2 regions of the Ornithinicoccus hortensis genome follow, and region 2 is predicted to be linked to the other one. Evidence: predicted binding sites of a transcription regulator. Region 2 holds the regulator's gene; the other holds the start of a gene.
The links. The regulator Rex, encoded in region 2, represses fermentation and respiration genes when NADH is low (regulators of the CRP and FNR family bind a similar motif). The targets are predictions, from matches to a motif close to CTTGTGAANNNNTTCACAAG.

Region 1 (6,775 bases), 2.5 Mb from region 2:
CATGATCGCGCACAGCGTGTTGGTGCACACGCCCACGGTGTACTCACCGTTGGGGTGCCGCTTGTACTGGGTGTAGAAGGTCGCGACACCGGCGACCTCGGCGGTGGTCAGGTCCAGCAGCTCGGCGCAGAACTGCACGCCCCGGCCGGTGACGTAGCCGTCGACCGACTGGATCAGGTGCAGGATCGGCAGCAGGGCGGACCGCTTCTGCGGATAGCGCGCGATGATCTCGGCGGCGTCCGCCTCCAGCTGGGCCCGGACGTCCGCCGGCCAGTCCTCGTCGCTGGCGTGCAGCGGGTCCTGCCGGTGCAGGGCACCCTCGAAGCGGCCGGGGCCCTCCTTGTCGATCCCGGCGCCGAATGTCGTGCGCATCGTGCCCTCGGGCTCTGGCGTGCTCACCGGTCCACTCCTCCCATCACGGGGTCGATCGAGGCGACGGCCACGATCACGTCGGCGACCAGACCGCCCTCGGCCAGGACCGAGGCGGCCTGCAGGTTGTGGAAGGAGGGGTCGCGGAAGTGCGCCCGGAACGGTCGCGTGCCCCCGTCCGACACGACGTGCACGCCGAGCTCGCCCTTGGGCGACTCGATCGCGGCGTAGGCCTGCCCCGGCGGCACCCGGAACCCCTCGGTGACCAGCTTGAAGTGGTGGATGAGGGACTCCATCGACTCCCCCATGATCTCCCGGATGTGCTCCAGGCTGTTGCCCTGGCCGTCGCCGCCGACCGAGAGCTGGGCCGGCCAGGCGATCTTCTTGTCGGCCACCATGACCGGCTCGCCCTCGCTGGCCCGCAGCCGGGCGATCGCCTGCTCGGCGATCTTCAGCGACTCCCACATCTCCTCGATCCGGATGCAGGCCCGGTCGTAGGCGTCGGCACCGTCGCGGGTGACGACCTCGAAGTCGTAGGTCTCGTAGCCGCAGTAGGGCTCGGACTTGCGCAGGTCGTGCGGCAGGCCGGTGGAGCGCAGGATCGGCCCGGTGATGCCCAGGGCCATGCAGCCGGTCAGGTCCAGGTGGCCGACGTCGACGGTGCGGCCCTTGAACACCGGGTTCTCCAGGAGCAGGTTCTCCAGGTCGCGGATGCCCAGGCGCAGGTCGTCGATCTCGGACTCGAACAGGTCGAGGGCGCTGGCCGGCACGTCCTGGGCGACGCCGCCGGGACGGATGTAGGCGTGGTTCATCCGCAGCCCGGTGACAGCCTCGAAGAACCGCAGGATCCGCTCGCGCTCCCGGAACCCGACGGTCATCACCGTCGTGGCGCCCAGCTCCATCCCGCCGGTGCCCATGCAGATCAGGTGGGACCCGATCCGGTTGAGCTCCATCATCAGCACCCGAATGTCGCTGGCCCGCTGCGGGATCTGGTCGGTGATGCCGAGCAGTTTCTCCACGGCCAGGCAGTACGCCGCCTCGTTGAAGATCGGCGTCAGGTAGTCCATCCGGGTGCAGAAGGTGGTGCCCTGCACCCAGGTGCGGTACTCCATGTTCTTCTCGATGCCGGTGTGCAGGTAGCCGATGCCGGCCCGGGCCTCACGCACGGACTCACCGTCGAGCTCCAGGATGAGGCGCAGCACCCCGTGCGTGGACGGGTGCTGCGGACCCATGTTCACGACGATGCGTTCCTCGCCGAGCTCGTGGATGTCCTCCACGACCTGGTCCCAGTCGCCGCCCGAGGCGGTGAACACGCCACCGACGTCGGCCCCGTCCGGTCCGCCGTAGAGGTCTTCGTGCGTCTGCGTAGCCATCAGCTGTAGCTCCTGCGCTGGTCGGGCGACGGGATGGTGGCGCCCTTGTACTCCACCGGGATCCCGCCCAACGGGTAGTCCTTGCGCTGCGGGTGCCCGCGCCAGTCGTCCGGCATCAGGATGCGGGTCAGCGCCGGGTGCCCGTCGAAGACGATCCCGAACATGTCGAAGGTCTCCCGCTCGTGCCAGTCCACCGCCGGGTAGACCGAGACGACCGAGGGAATGTGCGGGTCCTCGTCGGGGCAGGTGACCTCGACCCGGATCCGGCGGCTGCCGTTGGTGATCGACAGCAGGTGGTAGACGGCGTGCAGCTCCGCCCCGGTGTGCTCGGGGTAGTTGACCCCGGACACCCCGTTCATCATCTCGAACCGGAGGGCCGGTTCGTCGCGGAGCGCCTTCATGACCACGAGCAGCTGCTCGCGGGCCACGTGCAGGGTGAGTTCCCCACGGTCCACGACGACGGCGGGCACGGCCGCCGCGTACCCGGAGCCGAGGGAGTCCTCGAGGGCGTCCGCCACGGCGTCGAAGTAGCCGCCGTAGGGGCGCGCAGAGGCACCGGGGAACAGGACGGGACGCTCCAGCCCGCCGTACCCGCTGGTGTCATTGCCCAGCGACGAGCCGAACATGCCCCGCTTGCGGGCGACGACCACCGGCGCGCCGGGCTCGGTGGGCGCGGTCTCCTGCACCGGCAGGTCGTCGTGCGGGCTGGTGCCGGCCTCGGCCGGGCTCGCGCTGGCCTCGTCGGCGCCGGGGGTCACGGCCTCGTCCTTGGGTGCCTCGGGGGTCTCGCTCACGCCAGCAGCCCCTTCATCTCGTGCGTCGGCGTGGCGGCCAGCGCGGCGGCCTCGGCCTTGCGCGCCGCCTCGACCCGGTCGACGCCGAACTTGCTGTTCCGGATGGTCTCGTGCAGCGACAGGATCGCGTTGAGCAGCATCTGCGGCCGCGGCGGACAGCCGGGCAGGTAGATGTCGACCGGGACGATGTGGTCCACGCCCTGCACCACGGCGTAGTTGTTGAACATGCCGCCGGAGCTGGCGCAGACCCCCATCGACAGGACCCACTTGGGGTTGGGCATCTGGTCGTAGACCTGGCGCACCACCGGCGCCATCTTCTGGCTCACCCGGCCCGCCACGATCATCAGGTCGGCCTGGCGGGGGGTCGCCGCGAAGCGCTCCATCCCGAACCGGGCGATGTCGTAGTCCGGGGTGCCGACCGCCATCATCTCGATCGCGCAACAGGCCAACCCGAAGGTCGCCGGCCAGATCGACCGGGACTGCATCTGGCCGACCAGGCCCTCGACCGTGGTCAGCAGGAAGCCGGACGGGAGTTTGTCCTCAAGCCCCATTCCTCACACCGTGCCTTCCGTGACCGGGTTCTGCCCTGCATACGTGTCTGTCATCGCGTCCCTCAGTCCCACTCCAGACCACCCCGGCTCCACTCGTAGACGAACGGGACCGACACGACCACCAGGAAGAGCACCATCGCCATCAGCGAGAACAGCCCGACCTGGTCGAAGGCCACCGCGAACGGGTAGAGGAAGAGCACCTCGACGTCGAAGACGATGAACAGCATCGCGGTCAGGTAGTACTTGATCGGGATGCGGCCACCGTCCCGGGCCTGCGGTGTCGGTTGGATGCCGCACTCGTAGGCCTCGGCCTTGGCCCTGTTGTAGGTGCGTCGCCCCACGATCGCCGCGGTGCCCACCGAGCCCCCCGCGAAGAGCAGTCCCAACGCTAAGAACATCAGCAGGGGCAGATAGGTCTGGCTCATAGCCCGCGCTCCTTTCGGGTGGCTCGGCGCGGCCCAATCCTAGGGGTGCTGGGGCCCATCATGCCGCAGGTGCGATCTTTGTGAGTGCTGCAATGATGCGGTCGTCGGCGCGCCCCCCGTGGGGCTCGCCCAGATTCGCCATCACCTTCAGCAGGAACTTCATCAGGGTCTTGCGCGGCAGACCGTACTTGGTGGCCAGCCGCATCACCTCGGGATGCCCGATCAGCTGGGCGAAGTGCCGACCCAGCGTGTAGTAGCCCCCGAGGGCGTCCTTCATCACCCGGGGGTAGGACTGCAGCACCCGCTCGCGGGCCTCCGGGGTGCTCCGGGCCAGCGCCTGGGCGATCACCTCGGCGGCGAGCCGGCCGGACTCCATCGCGTAGGCGATGCCCTCCCCGTTGAACGGGTTCACCATGCCGCCGGCGTCGCCGACGAGCAGCAGCCCCCGGTCGTAGTGCGGCTGCCGGTTGAAGCCCATCGGCAGGGCCGCGCCGCGGATCGGGCCGACCTGGGTCTCCTCGCTGTAGGTCCACTCCTCCGGCATCGTCGCGACCCAGCGGCGCATGACGTCCTTGTAGTCGACCTTGCCGAAGGCGTCGGAGGTGTTCAGGATGCCGAGCCCGACGTTGGACGTGCCGTCGCCGACCCCGAAGATCCACCCGTAGCCGGGCAGCAGGATCTTCTCCCCCTCGTCGTTGGTCGACCACAGCTCCAGCCAGGACTCCAGGTAGTCGTCGTCGTGCCGGGGGCTGGTGAAGTAGGTGCGCACCGCCACGCCCATCGGCCGGTCGTCCCGCTTGGGGCGCTCCATCGACAGCGAGAGCCGGGAGGAGTTGCCGTCGGCCGCGACGACGACGGGAGCGCCGTAGGCGACCTGCTCGCCGGTGGGCCGGTTGTCGCTGCCCATCACCTTGGCGCGCACCCCGATGATGTGGCCGGTGCGCTCGTCCAGGACCGGGCCCACGACGTTGGTGAGCTGGTGCAGCTTCACCCCGCGGGACTGGGCGTGCTTGGCCAGGATGTCGTCGAAGTCCTGCCGGGTCCGGACCAGCCCGTAGGGCGGGAAGGCGCTGTTGTCCGGCCAGTCCAGCTGCAGCCGCATGCCGCCGCCGATGATCCGTAGGCCCCAGTTCTTGATCCACCCGTCGTCCTCCGGCGTGGGGATCCCGAGGGTGACCAGCTCCCGGACGGCGCGGGGCGTGAGTCCGTCACCGCACACCTTCTCGCGGGGGAAGGCGGTCTTCTCCAGCAGCAGGACCTCGAGTCCGTGGGCGGCCAGGTATGCCGCGGTGGCGGATCCACCGGGACCCGCGCCGACCACGATCACGTCGGCGGTCTCGTCGAACCGGACCTGGGCGGTTGCGACCGACTGCTCACTCACCGAAGACGCCTCGCTTGTGAAGGGATTCACGAACTCGGGTCAGTCTAGGTCCACCTTTCACCACAGATCACTAAGGTTCGCCTCACTCCCGGGTGCCCCGCGGGCGGTGGCCGCCGGGCGGTCCGTGGACCTGCCCCGTCAGCGGCTCGGCGGCACCCGGCTGGCCACCTGGCGCAGCCGCAGGCCGTCCGCGCCGCCGAGGTGCTCCACCTGCGCCAGGTAGAGCTCGGCGCAGGCCAGGGCGTCGGTGAGGGCGTCGTGGTCGGGGTAGGGCGGCAGGCCCAGGTGGGCGCGGGCGCTCCCCAGCCGGAGCTCGTCCTCGCCCACGTGCCCCAGCGGGCGACCCCGCCCGAGCACGCGGCGGTGCAACCGGACGGTGTCGACCACGCGCACGTCGGGGAAGTCCCGGCCCACCCGCCGGCAGGCACGGCTCAGGAACCCGACCTCGATGGCGGCGTGATGGGCGAGGAGCACCCGCCCGGCCAGCTCCCCGAGCACCCGGGACACGACGTCCGACAGCGCGGAGCCCGCCGCCACGGTGTCGTCGGTGAGGCCGTGGACGGTGGCACTGTCCCCGACCCCGCGGCCCCCGGCCGGGCGCACCAGGCTCTGCCACGCCCCGTCGAGCCGCACCACGGTGCCATCGACCGGCACCATCCCCACCGCGACGATCTCGCCCCGCACCGGATCCAGGCCGGTGGTCTCCAGGTCGAGCGCGAGCAGCGGCAGGTCACGGAGCGGGCACCCCGGTGCGGGCATCGGGTCGGCACCCCCGTGCCGCCGGCGCAGCAGGGTCATGACAGGTGCCCCAGTGCCATCTTCTGGGACAGTGCCTGCTGCGCGGACCGGACGATCCGGAAGGCGTCCCGCAGGTGCCGCCGGTCGAAGTCGGTCAGGTCGGCCGGGTCGACGAAGTTGTCCGGCTCCCGACCGGCCCGCACCGCCCGCCCCTGGTGCCGCAGCCGCACGTAGGCCAGGAACTCCAGCGCGTCGCGCAGCTCCGCTGCCAACCCGACGCTGAGCGACCCGGCCCGTGCCGCCTCGGTGATCCGCGCCCGGGTGTTGACCTCGGGTATGCCGTGGCGCAGCGCGTGCACCCGCGCGAGGTCGACGACGGCGGCCACCCCGCCGTGCTTCAGGTCCAGGGTGTCGCGGTGCTCGCCGTGGCGCTCCAGGGCGAAGCCGCGGAAGAAGCCGATCGGTGGCCGCTGCCCCACGGCGTGCGAGGCCAGGTAGGCCAGGAACAGGTCGGAGTCCGCGGTCCGCCCCAGCACCTCGCGGCGCAGTCCGGTCACCAGCTCGGTCGCGCCGTGCAGGGGACGCATGTCGAAGAAGATGGCGCCGTTGAGGACCGCCTGCGGTTGGGGGGTGTCCAGCCAGCCAGCGAAGTGCTGCCGCCAGGTGCCGACCGGGGCGCGCCACCGGCTGTTGGTGGCCATCACCTCACCCGGGCACTCGGCATACCCGCAGGCGGCCAGGCCCGAGCGGACCCGGCGGGCCAGCTCCAGGAAGTACCCGTCGTCCGCGCGGTCCGCGTCGTCGCCGAGCACGAGCGCGTTGTCCTGGTCGCTGGACAGTCCCTGTTCCTGCCGCGCCTGGGACCCGAGGACCACCCAGCAGTAGGGCACCGGGGGCGGCCCGAGGTCCGTCTCGGCGAGCACCAGCAGCCGGCGTTCGAGCGCGTCGCCGAGCGCGGTGACGACCCGCCCGATGTCGTCCGCGCTGGCGTCCTCGGCGACCAGCTGCTCCAGGATCACCGGGATCCGCCGGGAGAGCCGGGTGAGCGCCGGCTGGTCCGGCGCCGCGGCGATGTCGGCCACCAGGTAGACCGGGTTGTTGTGCTCCAGGCGCATCAGGTCGGTCCCGGTGACCAGTCCGGTCA
Region 2 (6,775 bases):
GGTCCAGGCGCAGCTCGCGCAACGACTCGGTGAGGTTCGGCGGGTCCTGCTGGTAGGTGGCGCGGTCACCCTGCAGGGTCGAGCCGACCGCCTCACGGAACGGCCCGTAGGCCCCGGAGGCGTACTTGGCGGTGTAGGCCAGGATCGCGGTGTCCTGCAGTCCTGCCTCGTCCAGCGCCGCGCGGATCACCCCAACCTGGCCGTCCATCATCCCCGAGGGACTGACCACGTGGGCACCGGAGCGGGCCTGCACGACCGCCATCTCGGCATACCGCTCCAGCGTGGCGTCGTTGTCGACCCGGCCCTGCCCGTCGAGCACCCCGCAGTGGCCGTGGTCGGTGAACTCGTCCAGGCAGGTGTCGGCCATGAGCACGGTGTCGTCGCCGAGGTCCTGCCGGAGTGCGGCCAGCGCCCTGTTCAGCACCCCGTCCGGGTCGGTGCCTCCGGTGCCGGTGGCGTCCCGTCGCTCGGGGACCCCGAAGAGCATCAGGCCACCGACCCCGGCCCGCACCGCCGCGTCGGCGGCCGCCCGCAGCGAGTCGGTGGTGTGCTGCACGACCCCGGGCATCGACCCGATCGGCACGGGCTCGGTGATGCCCTCGCGGACGAACATCGGCAGCACCAACTCGGCCGGGTGGACCCTGGTCTGGGCCACCAGCCGGCGCATGGCCGGGGTGGTGCGGAGCCGGCGGGGACGTTCGGTCAGGGAGTGCCGGACGCTCACGCCCGTGCCTTGGCCCGGCGGGAGCCGGTGCGCCGCTGGCTGGGCCGGACGACCGGTTCACCGGCGGCCCGTGCCTCCTCGACGGTGTGCCGGGCAAACTCGGCGAGCGCGTCCACCAACCGTTCGGCACGTGCCTCGGGCGCGATCACGTCGACCCGCAGACCGTGCTCCTCGGCGGTCTTGGCGGTGGCCGGGCCGATGCAGGCGATCACCGAGTTGGCGTGCGGCTTGCCGGCGATGCCCACCAGGTTGCGGACGGTGGCCGAGGAGGTGAAGCAGACGGCGTCGAACTTGCCGGTCTTGATCGCCTCGCGCATCGGTGCGGGCGGCGGGGCCGAGCGGACGGTCCGGTATGCCGTGACGTCGTCGACCTCCCAACCCATCTCGCGCAGGCCGGCCACCAGGGTCTCGGTTGCGATGTCGGCGCGGGGCAGGAACACCCGGTCGATCGGGTCCAGCACGTCGTCGTAGGGAGGCCACTCGGCGAGCAGGCCGCGGGCGGACTCCTCACCGGTCGGCACCAGGTCGGGCTCCAGGCCCCAGTCGCGCAGCGAGTCGGCGGTGGCTCCCCCGACGGCCGCGATCTTCAGCCCGGCGAAGGCCCGGGCGTCCAGGCCGAGCTCGATGAACTTCTCCCGCACGGCCCGCACCGCGTTGACCGAGGTGAACCCGATCCACTCGTAGCGTCCGGTGACCAGGCCGTGGATCGCCCGGTCCATCTGCTGCGGGGTGCGCGGCGGCTCGACGCTGATCGTGGGGACCACCTCGGCGGTCGCGCCGTAGGAGGCGATCCGGTCGACCATCGGGCCCGCCTGGTCCTTGGTGCGCGGCACCAGGACGTTCCAGCCGAAGAGCGGCTTGGTCTCGTACCAGGACAGTTCCTCGCGCAGCGCCACGGACTGCCCGACGACGGCCACGCCGCCGTGCTCGAAGCCGGCCTCGGCGAGCTCGGCGATGGCCTCGTCCAGCTGGGTGACGGCGGTGCGCTGGGTGACCGTGGTGCCCCGCTCGGTGAGGCAGACCGGGGTCTGCCCGTCCCGACCGGCGGACAGCAGCGCGGTCAGCGCGCGGCGCAACTCGGTGGCGCTGCCGAGGACGACGACGGTGACCCCGTCGGCGACCGACAGGCTCCAGTCGGTATGCCGGTCGGCGCCGTCGACGATGTGCAGTGTCCCGCCGTCCTGCCCGGTCAGCGGGACCCCGGCATACGCGGGCACGGACCAGGCCGAGCTCACCCCGGGGACGATCTCGAAGGGGATGCTGGCCCGGCGGCAGGCCAGCGCCTCGGTCACCAGGCCGCTGAATGCGCTGGGGTCACCGTCCATCATCCGGACCACCAGGGCGCCGGGCTCGTGCAGCTTGCCGACCTCCTTGACCAGCATCTTGGCCCGGGAGGTGCGGGTCAGCGAGCCGCTGGTGCCGCGGCTGGCCGCCAGGACGGTCGCGTCGGGGCGGATGAAGCGGGCCAGCTGGTCGGCGTCGTGCAGCGTGTCGAGGAGCACCACGTCCGCCGCCTTGAGATAGTCCCTGGCTCGGACGGTGAGCAATCCCGGGTCGCCGGGTCCGGCGCCGACGAAGGCGACCCGTGCGGTCGCCGGGGAGACGGGGGAGAAAGCGGTCTGTGTGCTCACGTGTCACGCTCCGTGGTGTGGTTGCCGGCGTGGTCAGCGCCGGCGGTGGGGGCCCCCGCGGGGTCGGGGGTGCCCGTAGACGCCAGGTCGGCGAGGAACAGGTCGGCTAGCTGGTGCCCGAGCGACACCGGATCGGCGCCGCTCACTTCGTGCCGCGTCGCCCGACCCTGTAGGTCGGCGAACCCGGTCAACGTCATGGCCCCCCTGGGATCCCCTCCGGAGTCCGGTCCGGTCGCGCCCCCGAGGCGGGCCACCGCCCCCACCGGCGCCGTGCAGCCGGCCTCGAGCCGGGCCAGCAGGGCGCGCTCGGCCTCCACGCAGGCGCGGGTGTCCGGGTCGTCCAGCTCCGCGCACCAGGCGGTGACCGCCTCGTCGTCGTCCCGGCACTCCACGGCCAGGGCGCCCTGGCCGGGGGCCGGCAGCATCTGCACGAACGGGAGCACCTCGGTGGCCTCGTCGATCCGGCCGACCCGGGTCAGCCCGGCGGCGGCCAGCACGACGGCGTCGAGGGTGCCGGAGCGGACCTGGCCCACCCGGCTGTCGATGTTGCCGCGGATGTCGCGGATCTGCAGGTGGGGGGCGAAGACCGCCAGCTGGGCGGCGCGGCGCGGCGACCCGGTGCCCACGACCGCCCCCTCGGGCAGCCCGGCGAGGGTCAGCCCGTCCCGGGCCACGACGACGTCCCGCGGGTCCTCGCGCTCCGGTATCGCGGCCAGGACCAGGCCCGGCACGGGTGCCACGGGCAGGTCCTTCAGCGAGTGCACGGCCACGTCGATGCGGTCCTCCAGCAGGGCGGTGCGCAGCGCGCTGGCGAAGACACCGGTGCCCCCGATCTCGCGCAGCGAGGCGGTCGACTCGTCCCCCTCGGTCCGGACCGGCACCAGGTCGACCTGGTGGCCCCGGGCCCGCAACAGGTCCGCGACCCACCCGGCCTGGGTGGTGGCCAGCTCGCTGGCCCGGGTGCCCAGGCGCAGCCGGCGGGTCGCGGTGGCACCGGGCAGGCACTCCTGCTCGGCCTCGGTCAACGGCGGCGTGTGCCGCAGGGTCGGGGTCATACCAGGCCCCCCGTCTCCGGGGGCGTGGAGACCGCCGCCACGTCGTAGGGGTCCAGGTCGAACAGCTCGCGGAGCACGCTCGCGTAGTCACCCCGGCCGTCGGTGTCCGAGGCCAGGGCCTTCACCCGGACGGTGGGGGCGTGCAGCAGCTTGTCGACGACCCGCTGCACCGTGCGCTGGACCTCCTGGCGCTCCCGCTCGGGCAGGTCCGGGAGCCGCTGGTCGAGTCGCTGCAGCTCGGCGGCCACCACGTCCGCGGCGCGCGAGCGCAGCGCGGTGACGGTGGGCGCGACGGCCTGGGCACGGCGGGACACCAGGTAGGCGCCGACCTCACCGGTGACCAGCTGGCGCACCTCGGCCACCGCCGGGTCCACCTCGGCACCGGAGTCCTCGGCGCGTTCCTGCAGGTCCGCCAGGCTCCACAGGCCGACCCCGGGCAGGGCACCCACCCCGGGGGCGACGTCGCGGGGCATCGCCAGGTCCAGGATGGCCAGCGGGGTGTCCGCGCTCCCCCGCACCCGGCGCACGGCCGCCTCGTCGACCACGTGCTGCGTCGCGCCGGTGCAGGTGACGATCAGGTCGGCCCGGGCGCCGAGCTCGGGCAGCCGGGACCAGTCCTCGCTCCGGAAGCCGTACTGCGCGGCCAACCGGTCCGCCCGCTCCCGGGTGCGGTTGATCACGGTGACGTCGCTGATCCCGCTGCGGGACAGGGTGGCCGCGGCCAGGCCGGACATCGAGCCGGCACCGATCAGCACGGTGCGCGCACCGGCCAGGGACTCCAGGTGGCCGGCCGCACGCTCCAGCCCGAGCTCGACCAGGGACCGGCTCACCCGGTCGATGCTGGTCTCGGTGTGCGCCTGCTTGCCAACCCGGAGCGCGTGCTGGAACAGCGGGTTGAGCACGGTCCCGGCGGCGCCCTCGTGCTGCGCGGCGCGGAAGGCCGCGCGGACCTGGCCCAGGATCTGCCGCTCCCCCACGGCCATCGAGTCCAGCCCGGAGGCGACCGAGAAGAGGTGGTGGACCGCACGGTCCTCGTAGTGCACGTACAGGTGCGGCGACAGCTCGTCCAGGGCGACCCCGGACAGGTGGGACAGCGCCTGGCCGACCTCCTGCAGGGCACCGTGGAAGGTGGCGGCGTCGACATACACCTCGGTGCGGTTGCAGGTGGCCAGCACGACCGCCTCACCCACGTCCTCCCCGGCGCGGACGGCGGCGGTCAGCGCGGCGGCGCCGGCATCGCCCGGCGAGGCCTGCTCGACCAGGTCCATCGGGGCGCTGCGGTGCGAGAGACCGACCACGAGCAGACTCATCCGACTCCCTCCGTCGTGCGCGCGGGCGCGGGCGTGTCCGTGACGACCTGGTCCGCCAGTGCGCGGCGCTGTTCGTGGAAGGCCAGGATCTGCAGCTCGGTGGCCAGGTCGACGTGGCGCACATCGACCCCCTCCGGGACGGTCACCAGGCAGGGCGCGAAGTTCAGCACCGAGCGGACACCCATGGCGACCAGCTCGTCGGCCACGGCCTGGGCGGCCTCGGCGGGCGTGGTGATCACCCCGATGGCGATCGACTCGCCGCTGGCCACAAGGTCGGACAGGGTGCGCACGGTCAGGCCCTCCACCTGCTCCCCGACGACCGACTCGTCCTGGTCGGCGAGCGCCACGATCCGGAAGCCGCGGGAGGTGAAGCCGCGGTAGCCGGCCAGCGCCCGGCCGAGGTGACCGAGACCGACAATGACGACGGGCCAGTCCTGGGTGAGGCCGAGTTCGCGGGAGATCTGGGCGGACAGCTGGCCCACGTCGTAGCCGACCCCCCGCACGCCGTAGGAACCGAGGCGGGAGAGGTCCTTGCGCAGCTGGGCGGATCGGACCCCGGCCGCGTCGGCCAGCTCCTCGGAGGAGATGGAGGTGACGCCGCGCTCACCGAATTGGCCCAGGGCCCGCAGGTACCCCGGGAGCCGCCCCACCGTCGCCTCGGGCACACCGCGGGGGGCGGGCTCGGAGATCACGGTGGCACCGACTCCTCTCGGGTCCGGGCGCCTTATATCAGAGCCTCGGAAGGTCGTTCAGGTACCCCCTCACCTTATGTCCTTGTGAACGTTTGCACAAAGTCGATCAGCGGCGACCACGACGGCGACGGAGCGCCCGCTGGAGCACGTCGGGGGCGACCCGCCAGTAACTCAGTTCCCGTCCGTCGACGAAGAGGACCGGCACCTTCTCGGCATACCTCCCGGTCAGGTCGGGTCGGTCCGCCAACTGCACCCGGTGCCAGTCGACGCCGGCCCGCGCGCAGACGTCGGCGACCACGGCCTCCGCCTCCTCGCACAGGTGGCAGCCGTCCCGGCCCAGCAGGACCACCCCGGGGGGCAGCTCGGGGCCACGCGACCGGCGCCACGGCATACCCGGCACGTCCTCAGTAGAAGACCGAGGTGCGCTCGCGCAACAGCTCGAACAGGGTGTGCTGGATCGTCTCCCGGACCCGGTCGGTCAGCTCGTAGACCACGGCCGGGTCCTCGGCGGCACCCTCGCCGCGTCCCGAGGTGTCGATGGGGGCGCCGAACTCGATGTACCACTTGCTCGGCAGCGGGATCATCCCCAGCGGGCCCAACCACGGGAAGGTCGGGGTCAGCGGCAGGTAGGGCAGCCCCAGCACGCGCGCCACGGCCGCGGCGTTACCCAGCATCGGGTAGGTCTCCTCCGCGCCGACGATCGAGCACGGGATGATCGGCACCTCGCAGCGCAGCGCCGCGGCCACGAACCCGCCGCGGCCGAACCGCTGCAACCGGTAGCGGTCCTTGAACGGTTTGCCGACCCCCTTGAAGCCCTCCGGCCAGACGCCGACGACCTCGCCGGAGCGCAGCAACCGCTCGGCGTCGGCGTTGGTCGCCAGGGTGCTGCCCATCCGGCGGGCCACCGGGCCCATCACCGGGGTGCCGAAGACCAGGTCGGCGCCCAGCATCCGCAGGTTGCGCTGCCGGGGGTGGGTGTCGTGCACGGCCACCTGGGTCATCAGGGAGTCCAGCGCCACGGTGCCGCTGTGGTTGGCGACCACCAGGGCGCCCCCCTCGGCGGGGATGTTCTCCACGCCCCGCACCTCGACCCGGAACCAGGTCTTGTAGAGCGGGCGTAGCAGGGGCAGCACCACGTGGTCGGTGAAGTCGGCGTCGAAGCCGAACTCGTCGATCGAGTAGTCCCCGGTCAGTCGCCGCCGCAGGAAGGCCAGCGTGCCGGCGACGGCGCGGTCCAGGTCGGCCCCGGTCAACCCGGCGACGGCACCCGCGCCGCGCAACGCCTGGATGACCAGCATCACCAACCGTTCCAGGTCGGACTCGGCGGGCGTCGCGGACTGCGTCTCCTGCGTCACATCAGCTC

Region 1: a site for Rex is predicted at 4,907-4,926, ahead of FB467_RS05025 (geranylgeranyl reductase family protein). Genes of this name have one in related genera too.

Annotation. Positions count from the first base shown of each region.
Region 1 covers NZ_VFOP01000001.1:1,091,883-1,098,657, reverse strand. The annotation lists gene nuoE (NADH-quinone oxidoreductase subunit NuoE) at 1-372, opposite strand, end outside; gene FB467_RS05045 (NADH-quinone oxidoreductase subunit D) at 396-1,742, opposite strand; gene FB467_RS05040 (NADH-quinone oxidoreductase subunit C) at 1,742-2,536, opposite strand; gene FB467_RS05035 (NuoB/complex I 20 kDa subunit family protein) at 2,533-3,087, opposite strand; gene FB467_RS05030 (NADH-quinone oxidoreductase subunit A) at 3,150-3,512, opposite strand; gene FB467_RS05025 (geranylgeranyl reductase family protein) at 3,571-4,893, opposite strand; gene FB467_RS05020 (exonuclease domain-containing protein) at 5,032-5,691, opposite strand; gene FB467_RS05015 (putative nucleotidyltransferase substrate binding domain-containing protein) at 5,688-6,775, opposite strand, start outside.
Region 2 covers NZ_VFOP01000001.1:3,571,977-3,578,751, forward strand. The annotation lists gene hemB (porphobilinogen synthase) at 1-724, opposite strand, end outside; gene FB467_RS16705 (bifunctional uroporphyrinogen-III C-methyltransferase/uroporphyrinogen-III synthase) at 721-2,355, opposite strand; gene hemC (hydroxymethylbilane synthase) at 2,352-3,410, opposite strand; gene FB467_RS16715 (glutamyl-tRNA reductase) at 3,407-4,720, opposite strand; gene FB467_RS16720 (redox-sensing transcriptional repressor Rex) at 4,717-5,412, opposite strand; gene FB467_RS16725 (glutaredoxin family protein) at 5,519-5,803, opposite strand; gene FB467_RS16730 (lysophospholipid acyltransferase family protein) at 5,817-6,767, opposite strand; gene FB467_RS16735 (NAD-dependent epimerase/dehydratase family protein) at 6,764-6,775, opposite strand, start outside.